Archangium violaceum: one gene and its partner. Each later gene encodes a partner of the first gene's protein in a complex. Links are inferred from orthologs where the notes say so. Each region holds a gene or a part of one and is shown in the gene's direction. Other genes may lie near its edges.

The links.
Region 2: the proteins of secA (region 1) and secY are in contact, whole or in part, in a crystal structure (PDB 3DIN), measured with the Thermotoga maritima proteins. The link is inferred for Archangium violaceum from one-to-one orthologs. Residues at the interface, in WP_004082002.1 of Thermotoga maritima: Glu261, Ala262, Arg263, Lys300, Ala301, Arg302, Thr303, Ile304, Ile305, Leu323, Tyr324, Asp325, Pro326, Val329, Ser330, Tyr333, Ile336, Lys340, Phe345, Val349, Glu363, Phe364, Tyr374, Ser375, Gly376, Gly377, Glu393, Ile395, Thr482, Ser483; in WP_004081795.1 of Thermotoga maritima: Glu108, Gly109, Glu110, Glu111, Ala236, Glu237, Arg238, Arg239, Ile240, Thr241, Ile242, Gln243, Tyr244, Ala245, Arg246, Arg247, Val248, Thr249, Gly250, Arg251, Arg252, Val253, Tyr254, Gly256, Ala257, Ser258, Thr259, Tyr260, Leu261, Pro262.

Annotation. Positions count from the first base shown.
Region 1 is NZ_CP069338.1:12,082,732-12,092,829, reverse strand. The notes cover bases 4,247-7,644. They hold secA (preprotein translocase subunit SecA), read left to right. Parts: upstream 4,247-4,594; coding sequence 4,595-7,444; downstream 7,445-7,644. Also shown: DNA repair protein RecN, read left to right, coding at 1-359; JQX13_RS51030 (Stp1/IreP family PP2C-type Ser/Thr phosphatase), read left to right, coding at 453-1,214; JQX13_RS51025 (M23 family metallopeptidase), read left to right, coding at 1,499-2,392; JQX13_RS51020 (diguanylate cyclase domain-containing protein), read right to left, coding at 2,453-3,142; 23S rRNA (cytidine(2498)-2'-O)-methyltransferase RlmM, read right to left, coding at 3,258-4,151; rpsB (30S ribosomal protein S2), read left to right, coding at 7,701-8,669; tsf (translation elongation factor Ts), read left to right, coding at 8,818-9,471; pyrH (UMP kinase), read left to right, coding at 9,637-10,098. UniProt on the Escherichia coli protein: Required for protein export, interacts with the SecYEG preprotein conducting channel.
Region 2 is NZ_CP069338.1:8,831,559-8,841,062, forward strand. What follows is about bases 6,461-9,264. They hold secY (preprotein translocase subunit SecY), read left to right. Parts: upstream 6,461-7,091; coding sequence 7,092-8,438; downstream 8,439-9,264. Other genes in these bases: rplO (50S ribosomal protein L15), read left to right, coding at 6,461-6,965; JQX13_RS37645 (adenylate kinase), read left to right, coding at 8,577-9,224. Also shown: rplV (50S ribosomal protein L22), read left to right, coding at 1-324; rpsC (30S ribosomal protein S3), read left to right, coding at 370-1,035; rplP (50S ribosomal protein L16), read left to right, coding at 1,092-1,511; rpmC (50S ribosomal protein L29), read left to right, coding at 1,572-1,778; rpsQ (30S ribosomal protein S17), read left to right, coding at 1,789-2,103; rplN (50S ribosomal protein L14), read left to right, coding at 2,211-2,579; rplX (50S ribosomal protein L24), read left to right, coding at 2,617-2,946; rplE (50S ribosomal protein L5), read left to right, coding at 3,280-3,771; JQX13_RS37605 (type Z 30S ribosomal protein S14), read left to right, coding at 3,787-3,972; rpsH (30S ribosomal protein S8), read left to right, coding at 4,150-4,551; rplF (50S ribosomal protein L6), read left to right, coding at 4,606-5,175; rplR (50S ribosomal protein L18), read left to right, coding at 5,272-5,628; rpsE (30S ribosomal protein S5), read left to right, coding at 5,656-6,174; rpmD (50S ribosomal protein L30), read left to right, coding at 6,177-6,431; more of rplO, read left to right, coding at 6,450-6,460; map (type I methionyl aminopeptidase), read left to right, coding at 9,312-9,504. UniProt on the Escherichia coli protein: The central subunit of the protein translocation channel SecYEG. Consists of two halves formed by TMs 1-5 and 6-10.

The DNA of each region.
Region 1 (10,098 bases):
GGGTGAGCGGCGCCATCGCCGACGTGGTGGGTCGGATGATCAAGGATGTCAGCGGGCACCGGCAGGTGCTGTGCATCACCCACCTGCCGCAGGTGGCGGCGTACGCGGACGCCCACCTGCTCATCCGCAAGGGGCTCAAGGGCGAGCGCACCGTCTCCGAGGTGGTGCCGCTGGAGGCGGGGACCGAGCGTACCCAGGAGCTGGCGCGCATGATGTCCGGAGTAGAGGTGACGCGCGAGGCGCTGGGGGCGGCCGAGGCCCTGGTTCGTTCGGCCCATCGAGTGTCCGGACCCCCTCGGGCCAGGCGGGAACCCACTCCGGATGGCGGGTCCCGGAGCCGGCTGCGCCGCACCGCCTAGCCGGGTACGTGCAACGCCTCCTTGCTCCGATAAGGTCCCTCACATAGCATCCACGCCGTGTCTAGAACCGCAGGGCAGACCGCGGCTCCCCGCATGAAGGTCGTCTCGGCCGGCCTCACGGACGTGGGGCGTAAGCGCAACCACAACGAAGACAGCTTCCTCATCGACGACGAGCTCCAGCTCTATGTCGTCGCGGATGGCATGGGTGGCCATGCTGGGGGCGGTACCGCCTCCCGCATCGCCGTCGAGACCATCGACAAGGAACTGAGACGGGCCCGGGACAGCCGGGACAACCCGTTCGTCACCAGTCCCAACCTGCAGGACGCGCTCCTGCCGGATGCCTTACGCACGGCGGTGGAGAAGGCCTGTCTGGCCATCTTCACCACCGCGCAGGAGGATCCGCGCCTGTCGGGCATGGGCACCACGGTCATCTCGCTCGTCGTGCGCGACAACCACGCGTTCTTCGCGCACGTGGGTGACAGCCGGGCCTACCTCGTCCGGGGTTCCCTCATCCAGCAGATCTCCGAGGACCACTCGCTGGTCAACGAGCAGATCAAGGCCGGGATGATCACCCCCGAGGAGGCCAAGCACTCCCGCTACAAGAACATCATCACGCGCTCCGTGGGCTTCGAGGAGGAGGTCCAGGTGGACGTGATGGGCGTGGTGGCGGAGGCGGGAGACGTCTTCCTGCTGTGCTCGGATGGTCTCGCCAACATGGTGGAGGACCGGGAGATCCACGAGGTGGTGCAGGCCACCTCCAATCTCGCGGACATCCCCAAGCGCCTCATCGACCTGGCGAACGAGCGCGGTGGCGACGACAACATCTCGGTCATCGTGGTGCAGATGACGGCCTGAATCGGTCGCCCGGATTGGGCGACTGGAATTGTTCCACGGAGATGTACGTGGAGCGTCGGGTGTCGTGTGTCCCAGCTTGACACCCTCGGAAGTCGAGTGATAGCTGCCCAAACGATTACCGTGACTTGAGAGTCATGGTAGTCGACGGAGAGCTGGGCTGCAGGGCGTGGGGGAGATGAAACGCGCTCGGGGACGACCTAACCTCTCGCCCCGGGTCCGCACGCCGAAGCGCAGAGGCGCAAAGGGAGCTGGAATTGGCGAAGGCGAAAAAGTCCTACACCCTGATGTTGATCGCGGACCATAACTCCCCGGTCAGGCGGTTCAACGTCTCGAGGTCGCTCATCCTCCAGGTGGGTGGCGGGGTGTTGTTGATGGCGGGTCTGGCCCTGGGGGCCACCGTCCACTACTTCCAGGTGGCCCGGGACGCGGCGGAGAATCGCATTCTCCGTGAGGAGAACCTGACGCTGCGGGGCCAGTTGAAGACGGTGCGCGAGCGCATCGAGCACATCGGCTCCACGCTGGACCGCGTGGAGCGCTTCGACCAGAAGCTGCGCTCCATCACGCTGCTGTCGGATCCGCAGCGCAACCTGGCCATGGGCCCGGTGGAGCAGGCGCCCGGTGTGGGAGCGCCCGCCGCGGAGACGCAGTTCACCGAGTTGACCAGCATGGAGTCCCCGAAGGCGCTGGTGGGGAAGTTGGATCGGCTGAGCGCCGAGGCGACCCGTCAGGAGCAGAGCCTTCAGGAGATGCAGGCCTACTTCCAGGATCAGAAGTCGCTGCTGGCCTCCACCCCGTCCATCTGGCCCACGCGCGGTTGGGTGACGAGTGACTTCGGTCAGCGGTTGGATCCATACACGGCGGAGCGGGTGACGCACGCGGGTATGGACATCGCGGCCCCGCACGGCAAGGAGGTCAGCGCGCCGTCGGATGGCACGGTGGTGTTCGCGGGGCTCGAGGGCGGTTACGGCAACGTGATCGTCATCGACCACGGCTACGGCATCAAGACGCGCTTCGGCCACCTGTCGAAGATCCTGGTGAAGGCGGGCGACCGCGTGAAGCGCGGCGTGCCGATCGCGGCCGTGGGCAACACCGGCCGCTCCACCGGTCCGCACCTGCACTACGAGGTGCGCGTCAACGGGATTCCCCAGAACCCGCGCAAGTTCATCCTCGAGGAGTAGGACACACCTTCCGCGAGAGCGCTGGGGTGGGGGTCGATGGCCCTCACCCCTTTCGCGTTTTCAGGGCTCGGAGCGGCCGGGCACGAAGCCGCCGAGCTGCAGTCGTCGGCGCTGGAGGCCTCCGGCGGTGCCCATCCGCTCCAGGGTGTAGGCGCGCTCGAGCTCGCCCCACACGAGGGGTCCCAGCACCTGCCAGTGGGTGGGTTGCTCGATGGTGAGCTCCAGCAGCGCGATCGTGAAGTCCGGAGGCTCGGCGCCTTCGGGCAGCGCGGCTCGCGCGTCCGCCACGAGCCGGGAGCGGGTGGAGGCACGGAGCTCTTCCGTCACCGAGAGCCCCGAGGTGGGCACCAGCAACGCGGCGAAGTTGTCTCCCTGCAGCCGCACCACCTTCGCCCCGGGGAACCGGGCCCGCAGGGACTCCACCACGCCGCGCAGCATCGCGTCCCCCACGGGGAAGCCGTGGCGTGCATTGAAGTGGATCATCCCCTTCACGTCCGCGATGAGCGCGCCCACCGTCCAGCCCGAGTGGTGCGCGTGCGTGGAGAGATCGAACTCCTCCTTGAGCAGCGTCCCCTGCGTGAGGGCGAGCGGGTTGAGCGCGCCCGTTGCGTCCGGCACGCCTCGGCGCGCGTGTTCCTCGTCGAGCAGGCGTTGGAGCGCCACCTTCACGGGCTCGGGCGAGCGCTGCACGAGTCGTGGGTAAAGGGTCACCAGCGCGGTGGCCATGGCTTCATCGATGGCGTAGGGCATGGCCGCTCTTTAGCGCGGGCGGCGGAGCCGCGCAGGGGGTCCGTGATGGCGGGCGGGTAGACCCTCACCCTGGCCCTCTCCCAGGGGGGAGAGGGGATTCACACCGAGGGCGGGCTTACAGGCCCCGGTGGGCGGTGACGGTGACCTCGTCCCGGTCATGGTAGAGCTGACGCATGGTCAGTCCCTGCCAGCCTCCGTCCTGCGTGAGGATGTGACGCACCCGCACGAGGATGGGGTTCTTGTCCTTCATGGGGAGCTTGATGTTGGCCACCATGTGGGTGGCCCAGCCGCGCCGGCCCCACTTGGCCAACAGCTGAGCCACCTCGAGCGGACGCCAGGCCATGTCACAGAAGAGCCAATCGGCCGGCTCCTCCGGCGTGTAGGAGAAGGCGCTCTCCTGCACGTGCTCCACGCGCGGTTGCCTGGCCAGCTCCGGCATCAGTTTCGCCGGGTCCACGGCAATCACCCGCGCCCCACGCGCCACCAGCCGCTGCGTCCAGCCGCCCGGAGCCGCGCCGAGGTCCACGCAGACCTCGCCCCGGCCCGGTTCGAAGGGCAGGCTGACCAGCGCCTCCTCCAGCTTCATCGCCGCGCGCGAGGGGGAATCTCCCGAGCGCCGCATCCGCTGGCGGCCACCCGGAGCGAGCGATAGCGCCTCCCTCGCGGGCACCGCGCCCACCATCACCACCCCGGGGGCGACGCACAGCTCCACGAGCATCGCGCCTGCCTCACGGGCACGCCACGTCTCCTCCAGCAGCCGGTCGGCGGGCAGGCGCGTGCGCACTGCTTCCAGCAGGGCATCCGCCTCGTCCGCCAGCCGGTTGCCAGCCGGACTGTCCGGGAGGAAGGCCTGTAGGACGAGCGAGCCCGCAGGCGCGGCCTCGGCCGTCCGGGCGGCGATGGCCTCGGCCAGCTGCTCGGGTGCCTGTTCCGTCGGGAACGAGGCCAGCACGCGGATGCCCGTCCGGGCGAAGACAGGGGGCTCCGCCGGGCGCTTCTCGCTCTCCACGAGCACCTCTCCGAGCATCCGGGGGGATGCCCCCGCCCATGCCAACTCCTCGAACAGGTGCGGCTCGAAACCGGCGCGGCAGGTCCACAGCCACCGCCCGGGTTGTGCGGGGAGGGTGTCCGCCGGAATGGGGGGTGGTTTCACCCGCGGCGGAATGGAGGGAAACGGGGGAGGCGATGGCTTCGCGCTCCGAGAAGAGGTAGTGCCCTTCTGCGGACGGGGAGCAGGACGCCTGACTGGACGATGGGCTTCTTTTCGACGAGAGGGCATTGCGTGGCCTCGGTTCCGCTTTACTCTGTCCTGCCGCTCGCGCGGCGGCCAACCAAGTGGAATGACTCGGGGGAAACCCGTGGTTTCCTTCCTACATCCCACCTACAATCCAGGGATTTCCCTTCACTCGCCGCGTTCCTTCGAGGATTCTCCGGCGAGAGAGTCAGAATCGCATGATCGAATGGACGCTGAAGAAGATCATCGGGACGAAGAATGAGCGCGAGCTCAGGAAGGCGCTCCCGAAGGTAGCCCGCATCAATGAGCTCGAGAGCAAGATGCGGGCGCTCAAGGATGAGGATTTCGCCGCCGCCACCGCCCGGATGAAGCAGGAGGTGCAGAACGGCCGCCCGCTGGACGACCTGCTGTTCGATGCGTTCGCGCTGGTCCGTGAGGCCGCTCGCCGGGTGATCGGCCAGCGGCACTATGACGTGCAGATGATCGGCGGCATGTTCCTCCACCAGGGCTGCATCGCGGAGATGCGCACCGGTGAGGGCAAGACGCTCACCGCCACGCTGCCGTCGTACCTCAACGCCCTGTCCAGCCGCGGTGTGCACGTGGTGACGGTGAACGACTACCTGGCCCGGCGCGACGCCGAGTGGATGGGGCGCGTGCACCGCTTCCTGGGCATGACCACCGGCTGCATCCTCCACGAGCTGAACGACCGGCAGCGTCAGGAGGCCTACCGGGCGGACATCACCTACGGGCAGAACAACGAGTTCGGCTTCGACTACCTGCGCGACAACATGAAGTTCCGTCTGCAGGACTACGTCCAGCGTGAGCTCAACTACGCCATCGTCGACGAGGTGGACTCCATCCTCATCGACGAGGCGCGTACCCCCCTCATCATCTCCGGTCCCACCGAGGACACCACCGACAAGTACTACATTGTCGACAAGGTGATCCCCGGACTCGTTCCGGACCAGGACTACATCCTGGACGAGAAGCACAAATCGGTTTCCCTCACGGACTCCGGCATCGAGAAGATTCAGCAGCGCCTCAAGATCGGCAACCTCTACGATCCCAGCGAGATCGAAACGCTCCACCACGTGGAGCAGGCGCTGCGCGCCCACACGCTCTACAAGCGTGACCGCGACTACGTGGTGCGTGACGGCGAGGTGATGATCGTCGACGAGTTCACGGGCCGCCTGATGGCGGGCCGCCGCTGGTCGGATGGCCTCCACCAGGCCGTCGAGGCCAAGGAAGGCGTGAAGATCGAGAACGAGAACCAGACGCTGGCCACCATCTCGTTCCAGAACTACTTCCGCATGTATTCCAAGCTCTCGGGCATGACCGGCACCGCCGACACCGAGGCCGAGGAGTTCGCGAAGATCTACAACCTGGAGGTCCGGGTGGTGCCCACCAACCGGCCGATGATCCGCAAGGACCAGGACGACGTCGTCTACAAGACGGAGCGCGAGAAGTTCGAGGCGGTGGCCAAGGACATCGTCGAGCTGCACAAGAAGGGCCAGCCGGTGCTGGTGGGTACGGTGTCCATCGCCAAGAGCGAGGTGGTGGCCAACTTCCTCAAGAAGCAGGGCATCCCCCACAACGTGCTCAACGCCAAGCAGCACGAGCGCGAGGCGGACATCGTCGCGCAGGCGGGCCGCAAGGGCGCCGTCACCATCTCCACCAACATGGCCGGCCGCGGTACGGACATCCTCCTGGGCGGCAACGCCGAGGTGATGGCCAAGGCCGAGGTGGGTCCCGAGCCCGTGCCGCCGCCGCCGAGCGCGGACGGGCAGCCGGTGGACATGACCGCGTACCAGCAGGCGCTCGAGGAGCACAAGCAGCGCTTCGAGGCGGCGCTGGCGAAGTACAAGGAGCAGACGGCGAAGGAGCGCGAGGAGGTGGTGGCCGCCGGTGGCCTCTACATCATCGGTACCGAGCGCCACGAGTCGCGCCGCATCGACAACCAGCTGCGTGGCCGCGCGGGCCGCCAGGGTGACCCGGGTGGCAGCCGCTTCTACCTGTCGCTCGAGGACGACCTGATGCGCATCTTCGGGTCCGAGCGCATCTCGGGCCTGATGGAGCGCCTGGGCATGGAGGAGGGCGAGGTCATCGAGCACGTGTGGCTCAGCCGCGCCATCGAGAGCGCCCAGCGGCGTGTCGAGGGTCACAACTTCGACATCCGCAAGAACCTGCTCGAGTACGACGACGTGATGAACCAGCAGCGGCGCACCATCTACAAGCTGCGCCGCAAGGTGCTGGCCGCCGGCGCCGGCATCCCGCTGGTGGAGTACGACGAGGACAAGAAGACCCGCACCAAGATCCGCACCGAGCAGATCGTGTCCTGGGCGGACTACAAGGAGATGATCCTCGACGCCGTCGAGGACGTCATCGTGTCGCTCACCGACACCTACTGCCCGTCGCGCAACCCCGCCTCCTGGGATCTGGAGGCGCTCAGCCGCGGCGTGAAGGAGACGCTCAACCTGGAGCTGTCCTTCCTCAAGGCCGGCTCGCGCGAGGAGATCCAGGAGGACATCTACAAGGCGGCCGAGAAGATCATCCAGGCCCGCGAGGAGGAGTTCGGGGAGGAGTTCCTGCGCTTCCTCCAGGTGCGCTACCTGGTCACCATCGACACGCTGTGGAAGGACCACCTGCTGGCGATGGACCACCTGCGCCAGGGCATCGGCCTGCGTGGCTACGGCCAGAAGGATCCGAAGCAGGAGTACAAGAAGGAGGGCTACTCGGGCTTCATCCAGATGCTCGGCGCCATCAGCTCGCAGTTCGTCAGCCAGATGATGCGGGTGCAGGCGAAGGCGGCCTCCGCCGCCGCCGAGGAAGCGGCCCGGCTGGCCCGGCAGATGGCCCAGCGGCAGCGGCAGATGCAGGAAGGCCGAGCGGACGCCGAGGGCAAGCTGGCCGAGCCCGTCGCCGCCCGTCCTCCGGCAGCCGCCACGCGTCCGGCCGCCAGTGCCGCCGCGTCCGCCGGGGGTCCCAAGGTGGGCCGCAACGATCCGTGCCCCTGCGGCAGTGGCAAGAAGTACAAGAAGTGCCACGGCGCGGCCGAGGCCAGCGTCTAACGGGCACACCCGGTGGACCGGGCCCCGGTGAGCTCTCCCGGGTGCCCGGCATCCGTCCACCAACCCCCATCTGGTGACGCGAAGCTTGCGCCTCCGGCATGGGTTTTGTTAGAGAAGCGCGCCCGTCGTCGGCCCAGGTCGATGGCGGGTTCGTTGTTCCAGTCAACCCCACTACACACACGTCCGTGCCGGTCCTCGGTGCCTCCCTTGAGGGGCAAGCGGCCGGAAATCCAGCGGGCGTGGAGGAAGAACCGAGATGGAAACGCAAGAGACGACTCAGCAGCAGGCCATGGCCGCCGCCAGCGGCATCACGATGCGGCAGCTCCTGGAGGCCGGTGTTCACTTCGGCCACCAGACGAAGCGCTGGAACCCGAAGATGAAGCCCTACATCTTCGGCGCCCGTAACGGCATCTACATCATCGACCTGCAGAAGACGGTCAACATGGCCCGCGCGGCCTTCCGCTTCGTGTCGGACATCACCGGCCGTGGCGGCTCGGTGCTCTTCGTCGGCACCAAGAAGCAGGCCCAGGACGTCATCCAGGAGGAGGCGCGCCGCGCCGGTCAGTTCTTCGTCACCAGCCGCTGGCTCGGTGGCACGCTGACCAACTTCAAGACGATCAAGCAGGGCATCGATCGCCTGAAGACCCTGGAGAAGATGGCCGAGGACGGCACCTTCGAGCGCCTCCCGAAGAAGGAGGTCGCGGCCCTCGAGCGTGAGCGCGAGAAGCTGGAGAAGAACCTGGGCGGCGTGAAGGAGATGACCAAGCTGCCCAAGTGCATCTTCGTCATCGACCCGAAGAAGGAGCACATCGCGGTGCACGAGGCCAACCGCCTCGGCATCCCCGTCATCGGCGTGGTGGACACCAACTGCGACCCGGACGGCATCGACTTCGTCATTCCGGGCAACGACGACGCCATCCGCTCCATCAAGCTCTTCACCTCGAAGATCGCCGAGTCCTGCATCGAGGGCGGGGCCCGTTACCGCGCCAGCGGGGCGGCCGAGCGTGACGAGGACGAGGCGCGCGAGGAGCGTGGCGATCGCCGCGACCGCGATGACCGTGGCGACCGCCGCGGGCCGCGCCGCGGGGACCGGGGTGATCGCCGGGGTGGTGACCGTGGCGGCGACCGCCGCGGGCCTCTCGTGGAGATGAAGGGCGCTGCTCCCGCCGCTGCCGCGGGTGAGGGCTCCGAGGGCGGCGAGGGCGGGGAGACCGCCGCCGAGTAATGCCGCCGCGCTCCCTCGGGAGTGCGTGAAGTCCAGCCGGGCGGCGCATGGTCGCCGTCCGGCTTTTCGTTTTCAACCCCGCAGTACCTTCAAACCTGAACGCCCCTTCCGGTGCCTGGCGCTGGGGGAGGGCCCCTGGGAGACGAACATGGCCGAGGTCAGCGCCACGATGGTGAAGGAGCTCCGCGAGAAGACCGGCGCGGGCATGATGGATTGCAAGAAGGCCCTCGCGGAGTCCGGTGGTGACTTCGTCAAGGCCGAGGAGTGGCTGCGCAAGAAGGGCATCGCCAAGGCCGGCAGCAAGGAAGGCCGCGTGGCCGCCGAGGGCATCATCGGCACCTACGTCCACGGTGGCCGCATCGGCGTCATCGTGGAGGTCAACTGCGAGACGGACTTCGTCGCCCGCAACACCGACTTCCAGGACCTGGTGAAGGACGTGGCCATGCAGGTCGCCGCGGCCAGCCCCAAGTACGTCCGCCGTGAGGAGGTCCCCACCGAGCAGCTGGAGAAGGAGAAGGAAATCCAGCGCGAGCTGCTCAAGCAGCAGGGCAAGCCCGAGGCCATGTGGGACAAGATCCTCGTGGGCAAGGTGGAGAAATACTACGAGCAGGTGTGCCTCGTGGACCAGCCCTGGGTGAAGGACGACAAGAAGAAGGTCGGTGAGATGATCACCGAGCGCGCGGCGAAGATCGGCGAGAAGGTCGCCGTGCGCCGCTTCGTCCGCTACGAGGTGGGCGAGGGCATCGAGAAGAAGAAGGACGACCTGGCCGCCGAGGTGGCCAAGACGCTGGGCCAGGCCTAGCCGTCCCGCGCCTCATGCGCTTCGGAGGGCCGCGCGTCCCGGAAATTCCGGGGGTGTGCGGCCCTCGCCGTTTGGGGGCCCGGGTGATAGGAGAGGGGCCACTGGAGGACGGCGCAGGCACTCCGGCGTTGATCGCCGCCGGGGCGAGGGATAGAAGCGGGACCAATGTCCGCTCCAGCCACACCCCTACGGTACAAGCGCATCCTCCTCAAGCTGTCGGGCGAAGCCCTGATGGGAGAGGGGAAATACGGCATCCATCCCCCCACGCTGACGCGTATCGCCTCGGAGTTGAAGGAAGTGGCGGATGCGGGCGTGGAGCTGGCCGTGGTCATTGGAGGCGGAAACATCTTCCGCGGCGTGGCCGGCTCCACCGAGGGCATGGACCGCGCGAGCGCCGACTACATGGGCATGCTCGCCACGTGCATCAACTCCATGGCGATGCAGGACGCGCTGGAGAAGCAGGGCTGCCATACCCGGGTGCTCTCGGCCATCAAGATGGAGCAGATCGCCGAGCCCTACATCCGCCGGCGCGCGGTGCGTCACCTGGAGAAGGGCCGCATCGTCATCTTCGCGGCGGGCACCGGCAACCCGTACTTCACCACGGACACGGCCGCCTCCCTGCGTGCC
Region 2 (9,504 bases), 3.2 Mb from region 1 along the record:
AGGTTCCTGCGCATGTCGCCCCGGAAGGTTTCCACCGTGGCGGCTCTCGTCCGGGGCAAGCCGGTGGGGCAGGCCCTGAACATCCTGCGCTTCACCAGCCGCGCCGCGGCGGTTCCGGTGGCCAAGCTCATCAAGAGCGCCGTGGCCAACGCGACGGACCTGTCCAAGGGTCAGGTCGACGTGGACCGTCTCATCGTGAAGACGATCTCGGTGGATCAGGGTCCTACCCAGCGCCGCTACATGCCGCGCGCCATGGGCCGGGCCTCGCGCATCAACAAGAAGACCAGTCACATTCACGTGGTGCTGGCGGAGGCGGCCAAGTAGCCGCCCGCCTGGCGCCCCACGCAACCGATTCGAAGGAGAAGCACGTTGGGCCAGAAAGTCCATCCCATTGGGTTCCGCCTCGGGGTCATCAAGACCTGGGACTCCAAGTGGTTCGAGCACAAGAACTACGCGCAGTGGCTGCATGAGGACATCCGCATCCGCGAGTTCGTGAAGAAGTCGCTCGCCCATGCGGGTGTCTCCAAGGTGGAGATCGAGCGCGCGGCGAACAAGGTGAAGGTCAACGTGCACACCGCGCGCCCGGGCATCGTCATCGGCAAGCGCGGTGCGGGCATCGAGACGGTGAAGAAGGACCTCCAGCAGTTCACGAAGAACGAGGTCTTCCTCAACATCGTCGAGGTCCGCAAGGCCGAGACGGACGCGCAGCTGGTGGCCGAGAACATCGCCACCCAGCTCGAGCGCCGTATCGCCTTCCGCCGCGCCATGAAGAAGGCGCTGCAGACGGCGATGAAGTTCGGCGCCAAGGGTATCCGTGTGTCGTGCTCCGGCCGCCTCGGTGGCGCGGAGATGGCCCGCTACGAGTGGTACCGCGAGGGCCGCGTGCCCCTGCACACCCTTCGTGCGGACATCGACTACGGTTTCGCCGAGGCGAAGACCACCTACGGCAAGATCGGTTGCAAGGTCTGGATCTGCCGCGGCGAGGTGCTGCCCACCAAGGGTGGTCAGAGCCCCGCGCCGGCGGCCAACCGCTAACTCCCCGGGAGCCGTCCCGGGAGGGACGGCTCGCTCGGGATTGAAGGACACCGACGATGCTTCAGCCTGCTCGCACGAAGTACCGCAAGATGCACAAGGGCCGCACGCCCGGTCGGGCGTACCGCGGCAGCGATCTCACCTACGGTGAGTACGGCCTCATGTCCCTGCAGCCGGGGTGGATTACCTCGCGGCAGATCGAGGCGGCCCGTATCGCGATGACGCGCCACATCAAGCGTGGTGGCAAGATCTGGATCCGTGTATTCCCGGACAAGCCCATCACCAAGAAGCCCGCCGAAACCCGCATGGGTACCGGTAAGGGCGGTGTGGAGTACTACGTGGCGGTGGTCAAGCCCGGCCGCATCCTCTACGAGATGGAGGGTATGACGCCGGAGGTTGCCACGACCGCCCTGAAGCTGGCCCAGGCCAAGCTGCCGGTGCTGACGAAGATCGTCACCCGCAGCGAGCTGGCGCTCTAGTTCCGCCTCCGGGTGGCCCGCTGAGAAGAGGGCCGCCCGCTGGCTCGAGGAGATTTGAAGATGGCGACTGCGAAGGAACTCAAGGAGCTCTCGGCGGATGACCTGAAGCGGCGCGCGGCCGAGCTGCGCGAGACGCTGTTCCAGGATCAGCTCAAGAGGGCGACCGGCTCGCTCGACAATCCGTCCGAGCGCACCCAGCACAAGCGCGACCTGGCGCGCATCCTGACCGTCCTGGGGGAGAAGACCCGGGCGGAGAAGAAGGCTTAGGAGCTTTTTCATGGCTGAAGCGACTCAATCCACCTCTGCCAAGACCTCCACCCGCGGCCGTCCCAAGACCCGCGTGGGGATCGTGACCTCCAACAAGATGCAGAAGACGGTGGTGGTCACCGTCTCGCGCCGCGCGTCTCACCCGAAGTACGGGAAGATCATGAGCATGCGCGAGAAGTACAAGGCGCACGTCGAGGACCACGACTATCCGGCCAAGGTCACCATCAATGAGGGTGACCGGGTTCGTATCGCCGAGACCCGTCCCGCTTCGAAGGACAAGCGCTGGCGCGTGGTCGAGGTGTTGGAGAAGAGCAAGAACGTCTGAGCCGTCCGAGCTCGCGCTGCCACCCAGGCGCGCGAGGCCGTGGCTCGAGCCGCGCGGTGCCCCTCCTCACCGGAAGGGCCTGCCGTAGCTGAGATAGGAGATTCCAGATGATTCAGATGACGAGCGTGCTCGACGTGGCCGACAACTCGGGCGCCAAGAAGGTGTTCTGCATCAAGGTGCTCGGTGGCTCGAAGCGCAAGTACGCGTCCATCGGCGATGTGATCGTCGTGTCGGTGCGCGAGGCGCTGCCGAACTCCAAGGTGAAGAAGGGTGATGTGGCCAAGGCCGTCATCGTGCGCACCGCGCGCGAGGTGGGCCGTCCGGATGGCAGCTACATCAAGTTCGATGGCAACTCCGCCGTCCTCATCAACAAGGACATGGAGCCCATCGGGACGCGCATCTTCGGGCCGGTCGCCCGCGAGCTCCGCGCCCGCAAGTTCATGAAGATCATCTCGCTCGCTCCCGAGGTCCTCTAGTAGGGCGTCAGGCGGTCCGCGAGGAGGGAGAGGAACCATGGAGAAGCTCAAGGTTGGAGACACCGTCCAGGTCATCGCCGGCGCCGAGCGCTCGGAGAAGACCCCGGCGAGCAAGCGCGGGAAGATCCTGAAGATCGACCGTGAGGCCCAGCGGGTGACCGTCGAGGGCGTGCGCCTGGTCAAGCGGCACCTGCGCAAGACGCCCCAGCAGCCCGAGGGCGGCATCGTGGAGAAGCCGGGCACCATCCACATCTCGGACGTCCAGCTGGTTTGCGCCAAGTGCGACAAGCCGACCCGCGTGGGCATCCGGGCCGATGGGGACAAGAAGAAGCGGTTCTGCAAGAACTGCGACGCCCTGATTGACTAGGGGCGCGGGTTCGGGCATGTATGCGCGCCCTTTGTCCTACCCGGATGAGGGGAGGACGGGCGTGCATACCCGGGGCTCCGAAAGACCCATGGGGGCTCCGGTGTTTCCAGTTTCCACGCAGTACTGATCGGCGCGCTGGGTCCACGACGGCGTTCCGAAGCAGAGGACAAGACGATGGCTGAAGAGAAGAAGGACGCGGCGAAGAAGGAGAAGAAGGGCCGCAAGAAGGAAGAGCTCAAGAAGGCAGGTTTCGCGGCGAACATCGAGGAGGGTCTCGAGGCCAAGCCGGCGCGTCTGAAGCTGCGCTTCCGCAAGGAAGGCGTGCCCGCGCTGATGAAGGAGCTGGGCCTCAAGAACCCGATGGAGGTTCCTCGCCTCGAGAAGATCGTCGTCAACATGGGTCTGGGCGAGGCGCTCGCCAACGCCAAGATCCTCGAGTCCGCCGTGGACCAGCTGGGTGCCATCACCGGTCAGAAGCCCGTGGTGACCCGCGCCCGCAAGTCCATCGCGAACTTCAAGCTGCGCCAGGGCCAGGCGATCGGTGCCGCCGTCACGCTGCGCGGCGACCGGATGTACGAGTTCCTGGACCGCCTCATCACCGTCGCGCTGCCGCGCGTGCGTGACTTCAAGGGCGTGTCCCCCAAGGCGTTCGACGGGAAGGGCAACTACACGCTCGGCGTGCGCGAGCAGATCATCTTCCCGGAAATCAACTACGACCAGATCGAGAAGGTGAAGGGGCTGAACATCAGCTTCGTCACCACTGCGGCGAACGATGAGCAGGGGCTGGCGCTGATGCGTCACTTCGGCATGCCGTTCCGCCAGTAACGAGGACCCGCATCCATGGCCAAGCTCTCGAAGATCGCTCAGGCGAAGCGCAAGCCGAAGTTCTCCGTCCGCGCGTACAACCGCTGCCCGTTGTGCGGTCGGCCCCGCGCGTTCCTGCGGAAGTTCAACATGTGCCGTATCTGCTTCCGGCACCGCGCCCTCCGCGGCGAGATCACCGGCGTCACCAAGTCGTCCTGGTAGTCGGACGCGGGTGTCCGGGCTCCGAGCAGGGGCCCGGGTGCCTGGCCCGCCCTCGAGAGGGTGGGCTGAAGCAGTAGCTGCATGGCAACCGTGGCGAACCCCCGGGATGGGCCCGGCAGGCGCGGCGGTTGCGAACGCGGAGGCGGTGAGACCGCTCCGCACGGAAGGTAGCCATTCATGTCGGTTGTCAACGATCCCATTGGCGACATGCTGACCCGCCTGCGCAACGGCTCGCGCGCGCGTCACGACAAGGTCGTCATCCCCCACTCGAACCTCAAGGTCGAGATCATCAAGGTTCTCAAGGCCGAGGGCTTCATCGGGGACTACACGGTCCACGAGCGCGCGCCGCAGAACGAGATCAGCGTGCAGCTGAAGTACGGTCCGGATCGCGCTCCGGCGATCACCGGCATCCGCCGCGTGTCCAAGCCCGGCTTGCGCCGGTACGTCAACTCGCGTGAGATTCCGCAGGTGCTCGGCGGTCTGGGCATCTCCATCCTGTCCACGTCGCGCGGCGTGATGGTGGACTCCGATGCTCGCAAGCAGAAGGTCGGCGGCGAGCTGCTCTGCACTGTCTACTAGCCAGCTGCCCGGGTACCGCGGCCCGTGCCGCGACCTGGACTGCACGAGGGAATCATGAGTCGGATTGGAAAGCTTCCGGTCAAGCTGGCGGACAAGACGAAGGCCACTGTGTCGGGCCGCCAGGTCAGTTTCGAGGGCCCCAAGGGCAAGATGGTCGTTCAGCTTCCCGCCAAGGGCGTGAAGGTGACGGTCGCGGGCAACGAGGTCCGGGTGGAGCGCGAAGATGAGTCGCGTGAGGCCCGTAGCCTGCATGGTCTGACCCGTACGCTGCTGGCCAACGCGGCCAAGGGCGTGTCGACGGGCTTCGAGCGTCGCCTGGACATCCGCGGCGTCGGTTTCCGCGCCGAGGTGAAGGGCAAGACGATCAACCTCACGCTGGGTTACTCGCACCCGGTGGTGTTCGACCTGCCCGAGGGCGTGACGGCCGAGGTGGACAAGGCCGCGCGCACCGAGGATGGTCTGCCCACCCTGGGTCTCACCCTGCGCTCGGCGGACAAGGAGGCCCTCGGGGCCGCCGCCGTGAAGATCCGCGCGCTGCGCCCGCCCGAGCCGTACAAGGGGAAGGGCATCAAGTACGCCACCGAGAAGATCCGCCGTAAGGAAGGCAAGACCGGTACGGCCTAGTCGGAGTGAACACCCAACCGCGCGACTCCTGGAGGGGTCGCGCAATCATCCGGCGGTGGAAGTCCCCATCACCGCCGGACGGAGAAGGAATCATCCATGTCGAACAAGCTCGATCCGCGCCTCAAGAGGAAGGACCGCATCCGCAAGAAGATCTCGGGTACCACCGAGCGTCCGCGGCTCACGGTCTACAAGAGCCTCAAGCACATCTACGCCCAGGTGGTGGACGACACCACGGGCCGCACCCTGGCCTACGCCTCGTCGCTCTCCAAGGAGCTCAAGGGCAACACCGAGGGCGACAAGAAGGCCGAGGCCAAGCGCGTGGGCTCGCTCATCGCGGAGAAGTGCAAGGCGGCCAACGTCGTGGCGGTGGTGTTCGACCGCAACGGCTTCCCCTACCATGGTCGGATCGCCGCCGTGGCTGATGCCGCGCGCGAGGCCGGGCTCAAGTTCTAGCAACCTTTCGAATAAGGAAGTTCCCAAGTGGCAACTCCGATCAATCCAAACGATCTCGACCTCACCGACCGCGTGGTGAACATCAACCGTGTCGCCAAGGTGGTGAAGGGCGGCCGGCGGTTCTCGTTCGCCGCGCTGGTGGTGGTGGGCGACGGCGCCGGCCACGTTGGCGTGGGGCTGGGCAAGGCCAACGAGGTTCCCGAGGCCATCCGCAAGGGCGGCGAGAACGCCAAGAAGAACCTGTTCCGCGTCCCGTTGCAGGGTCACACCATCCCCCACGAGGTGCTCGGTCACTTCGGCGCGGGCTGGGTGCTCCTGAAGCCGGCCGGTGAGGGTACGGGCGTCATCGCCGGTGGCGCGGTGCGCGCGGTCCTCGAGGCGGCGGGCATCCGCAACATCCTGACCAAGAGCCAGGGCTCGCGGAACCCCCACAACGTGCTCAAGGCCACCATGGCGGGTCTGAAGAACCTCCGTTCGCCGGAGCAGGTGTCGCGCCTGCGCGGCAAGGACGTGGGTCCGCAGAAGTCCGAGGAGGCGAGGGGTTAATCATGGCCATCAAGGTCAAGCTGACGAAGAGCTTCGCGGGTTCGTCCGTGGACCAGCTCGCGACGATCGATAGCCTCGGACTGAAGAAGTTCGGCGATGAGCGTCTCCTGAAGGACACGCCGGCCATCCGCGGCATGGTGAACAAGGTCCGTCACCTGGTGACGGCCGAGACGGTGCAGGGCGAGGCCCCCAAGGCCACCCGTCGCAAGCCTCGGAAGATCCGGGTCCGGGACGCCGCGCGCGCCCGCAAGGCCTAGTGCGAGAGGGTTCAGACAATGACTACGCTCAACAAGCTGAAGCGCCCCGAGGGCTCGTGGCACCGCAAGAAGCGGGTGGGCCGCGGCCAGGGTAGCGGCCTGGGCAAGACGGCCGGCCGCGGTGGCAAGGGCCAGAAGGCTCGCACGGGTAACATGCGGTTCGAGGGCTTCGAGGGTGGCCAGAGCCCGCTGCAGCGTCGCCTGCCGAAGTTCGGCTTCATCTCCCCCAACCGCACCGAGTACGCGGTGGTGAACCTGGCGGACCTCGAGGGGTTCGACGCGGGCGCCACGGTGGACGTGGAGTCGCTGGAGGCCCGGGGTCTGGTGAAGGGTCGCTACGACGGCATCAAGGTGCTCGGCAACGGCGCGCTCACCAAGAAGCTGACCGTTCGGGTGAACAAGGCCTCGGCCGCCGCTCGTGAGGCCATCGAGAAGGCGGGCGGTTCCGTGGAGGAGCTCCCCCTGGTGGCCCACAAGCCCGAGTCCGCCGCGAAGGCGCACGCCGGTAAGGGCGTGAAGCAGGCCCGGTCGTGAGGGTAGGGCGCGTCACACTCCTAGTGGTGCGCGCCTTTCTATCCGTGTAGCATTCAGCGCCCCTTTCCGAATTCGGACAGGGGCGCTGCTGTTCTCGCAGAAACCTTTTTGGGGGATGGATCCCACGTGGCTCTGAACGCCTTCGCCAACGTCTTCCGCATCGCGGAGCTGCGCAGCCGGCTCATCTATACGCTGATGCTGCTCGCGGTGTACCGCATCGGAATCTTCATCAATACGCCTGGCGTGGACCGGGCTGCGATGAACGCGTTCATGGACGCCCAGCGCCAGTCGGGCGGCCTGTTCTCGCTCTTCAACCTCTTCTCCGGCGGCGCCCTGGACCAGATGTCCATCTTCGGTCTGGGCATCATGCCGTACGTATCCGCCTCCATCATCATCCAGCTCCTGGCGGTGGTGGTGCCCAGCCTCGAGCGGCTGCAGAAGGAAGGGGCCGGCGGCCGGCAGAAAATCAACCAGTACACCCGCTATGGCACCATCGCCCTGTCCATCGTGCAGGGCATTGGTATCTCGCGCTGGCTGGCCTCGCTGGGCCGCACGGACGCGGGCCAGGCCGGGTTCAACCAGGTGGTCGTTCCCAACGACAACGCCTGGTTCACCTTCATGACCGTCATCAGCCTGACGGCGGGCACCGCGTTCATCATGTGGTTGGGTGAGCGCATCACCGAGCGCGGCATCGGCAACGGCATCTCCCTCATCATCTTCGCGGGCATCGTGTCCGGCCTGCTGCCCAGCGGCAAGTCGCTGCTCGATATGGTCCAGCAGGAGATCATCAGCATGGCGGCCGTGGCGGCCCTGCTGGCGTTCATGGTCCTCGTCGTCGGCGTGGTGGTCTACGTCGAGCGCGGTATGCGACGCATCCCGGTGCAGTACGCCAAGCGCATGGCGGGGCGGCGCATGTTCGCGGGCCAGGCCACCTACTTCCCGATGAAGGTGAATACCTCGGGCGTGATTCCGCCGATCTTCGCCGGCGCGCTGCTGTCCTTCCCGGCCACGCTGGGCACCTGGTTCCCGTTCCTGCAGGGCGTGCAGCGCAGCATCGAGTCCAGCCCCTGGGTCTACAACGGCATCTTCGTGCTGTTGATCGTCTTCTTCTCGTACTTCTACACGGCGCTGACCTTCCGGCCGGACGACGTGGCGGACAACATCAAGAAGCAGGGCGGCTACATCCCGGGCATCCGTCCGGGTCGTCAAACGGCGGACTTCATCGAGGGCGTGCTCAACCGCATCACCTTCGGCGGGGCGCTCTACCTGGCCGCCATCTGCGTGATTCCGTCCATCATCACGAACATGCTGGGCGTCCGCTTCACGTTCGGTGGTACGGCGCTGCTGATCGTCGTGGGCGTGGCGCTGGATACGGTGCAGCAGATCGAGGGCCACCTCATCAGCCGCAACTACGAGGGCTTCGCCGGTCCTCGCGGTCCTCGCATCCGCGGCCGGGTTCGCGTGGCTGCCTAGTCGAGCCAGCTGTCTACCTGGCGCTCCTCCCCCTCACCCCGGGGAGGGGCGCCTCGTCGTTCCAGGGGTGTGTGAGCAGTGGGAAAGAGGCTCGCTTTAGCCCTCCCGCGCTCCTTCCTGACGAGCTAAGAGGAACCTATGAACCTCATCCTGTTTGGCCCGCCGTTCGCGGGGAAGGGGACCCAGGCGAAGAATCTGTACGCGGATTTCAAGATTCCGCAGATCTCCACGGGTGACATCCTCCGCAAGGCGGTTCGTGAGGGCACGGAGATGGGCAAGCTGGCCGGGCCGCTGATGGCCGCTGGCGCCTACGTGCCGGACGAGATCGTCATCGGTATCGTGGAGGAGCGCCTCAAGGAGCCGGACTGCGTCAATGGCTTCGTGCTGGATGGCTTCCCGCGAACTCCTCCCCAGGCCGAGGCCCTCGAGCGCATGCTCGCCAGGCTGGGCAAGAAGCTGGATGCCGTGGTGTCGCTCGAGGTGCCGACCGAAAAGCTCATCGAGCGCGGCTCGGGTCGGCGCTCGTGCCCCACGTGTGGCGCCGTCTATCATGTCTACCAGAACCCTCCGAAGCGGGCCGGCTTCTGTGACAAGGACGACACCAGCCTCTCCCAGCGCGAGGACGACAAGGCCGAGGTCATCGAGAAGCGTCTGAAGAAGTACGAGACGGAGACCGCTTCCCTCAAGCAGTTCTACGCGCAACGGGGACTGCTCAAGAGCATCGACGGAGTGGGATCCCCCGAAGGCATCTACGAGGACATCAAGAAGGCGCTGGGTAAGGCCTGATCGCCCGCGAAGCGGGCGGACGGCCAGGGGCAGGGTTCTTGGAGTGAGAGTCCTCCCCCCAGCGGTTCAAGCAATGGCGAGGCAGGGATGAGCCAGGTCGAGATCAAGAGCCAGGAAGAGATCGCCCTCATGCGTGAAGCTGGGCGCATCGTGAGCGAGATCCTGGACGAGCTCGAGAAGGCGGTGGCTCCAGGTGTCACCACCTGGGACCTGGATGCCCTGGCCGAGAGGCTCATCTACAAGAAGGGCGCCCGGCCCGCCTTCAAGGGCTACCGCGGTT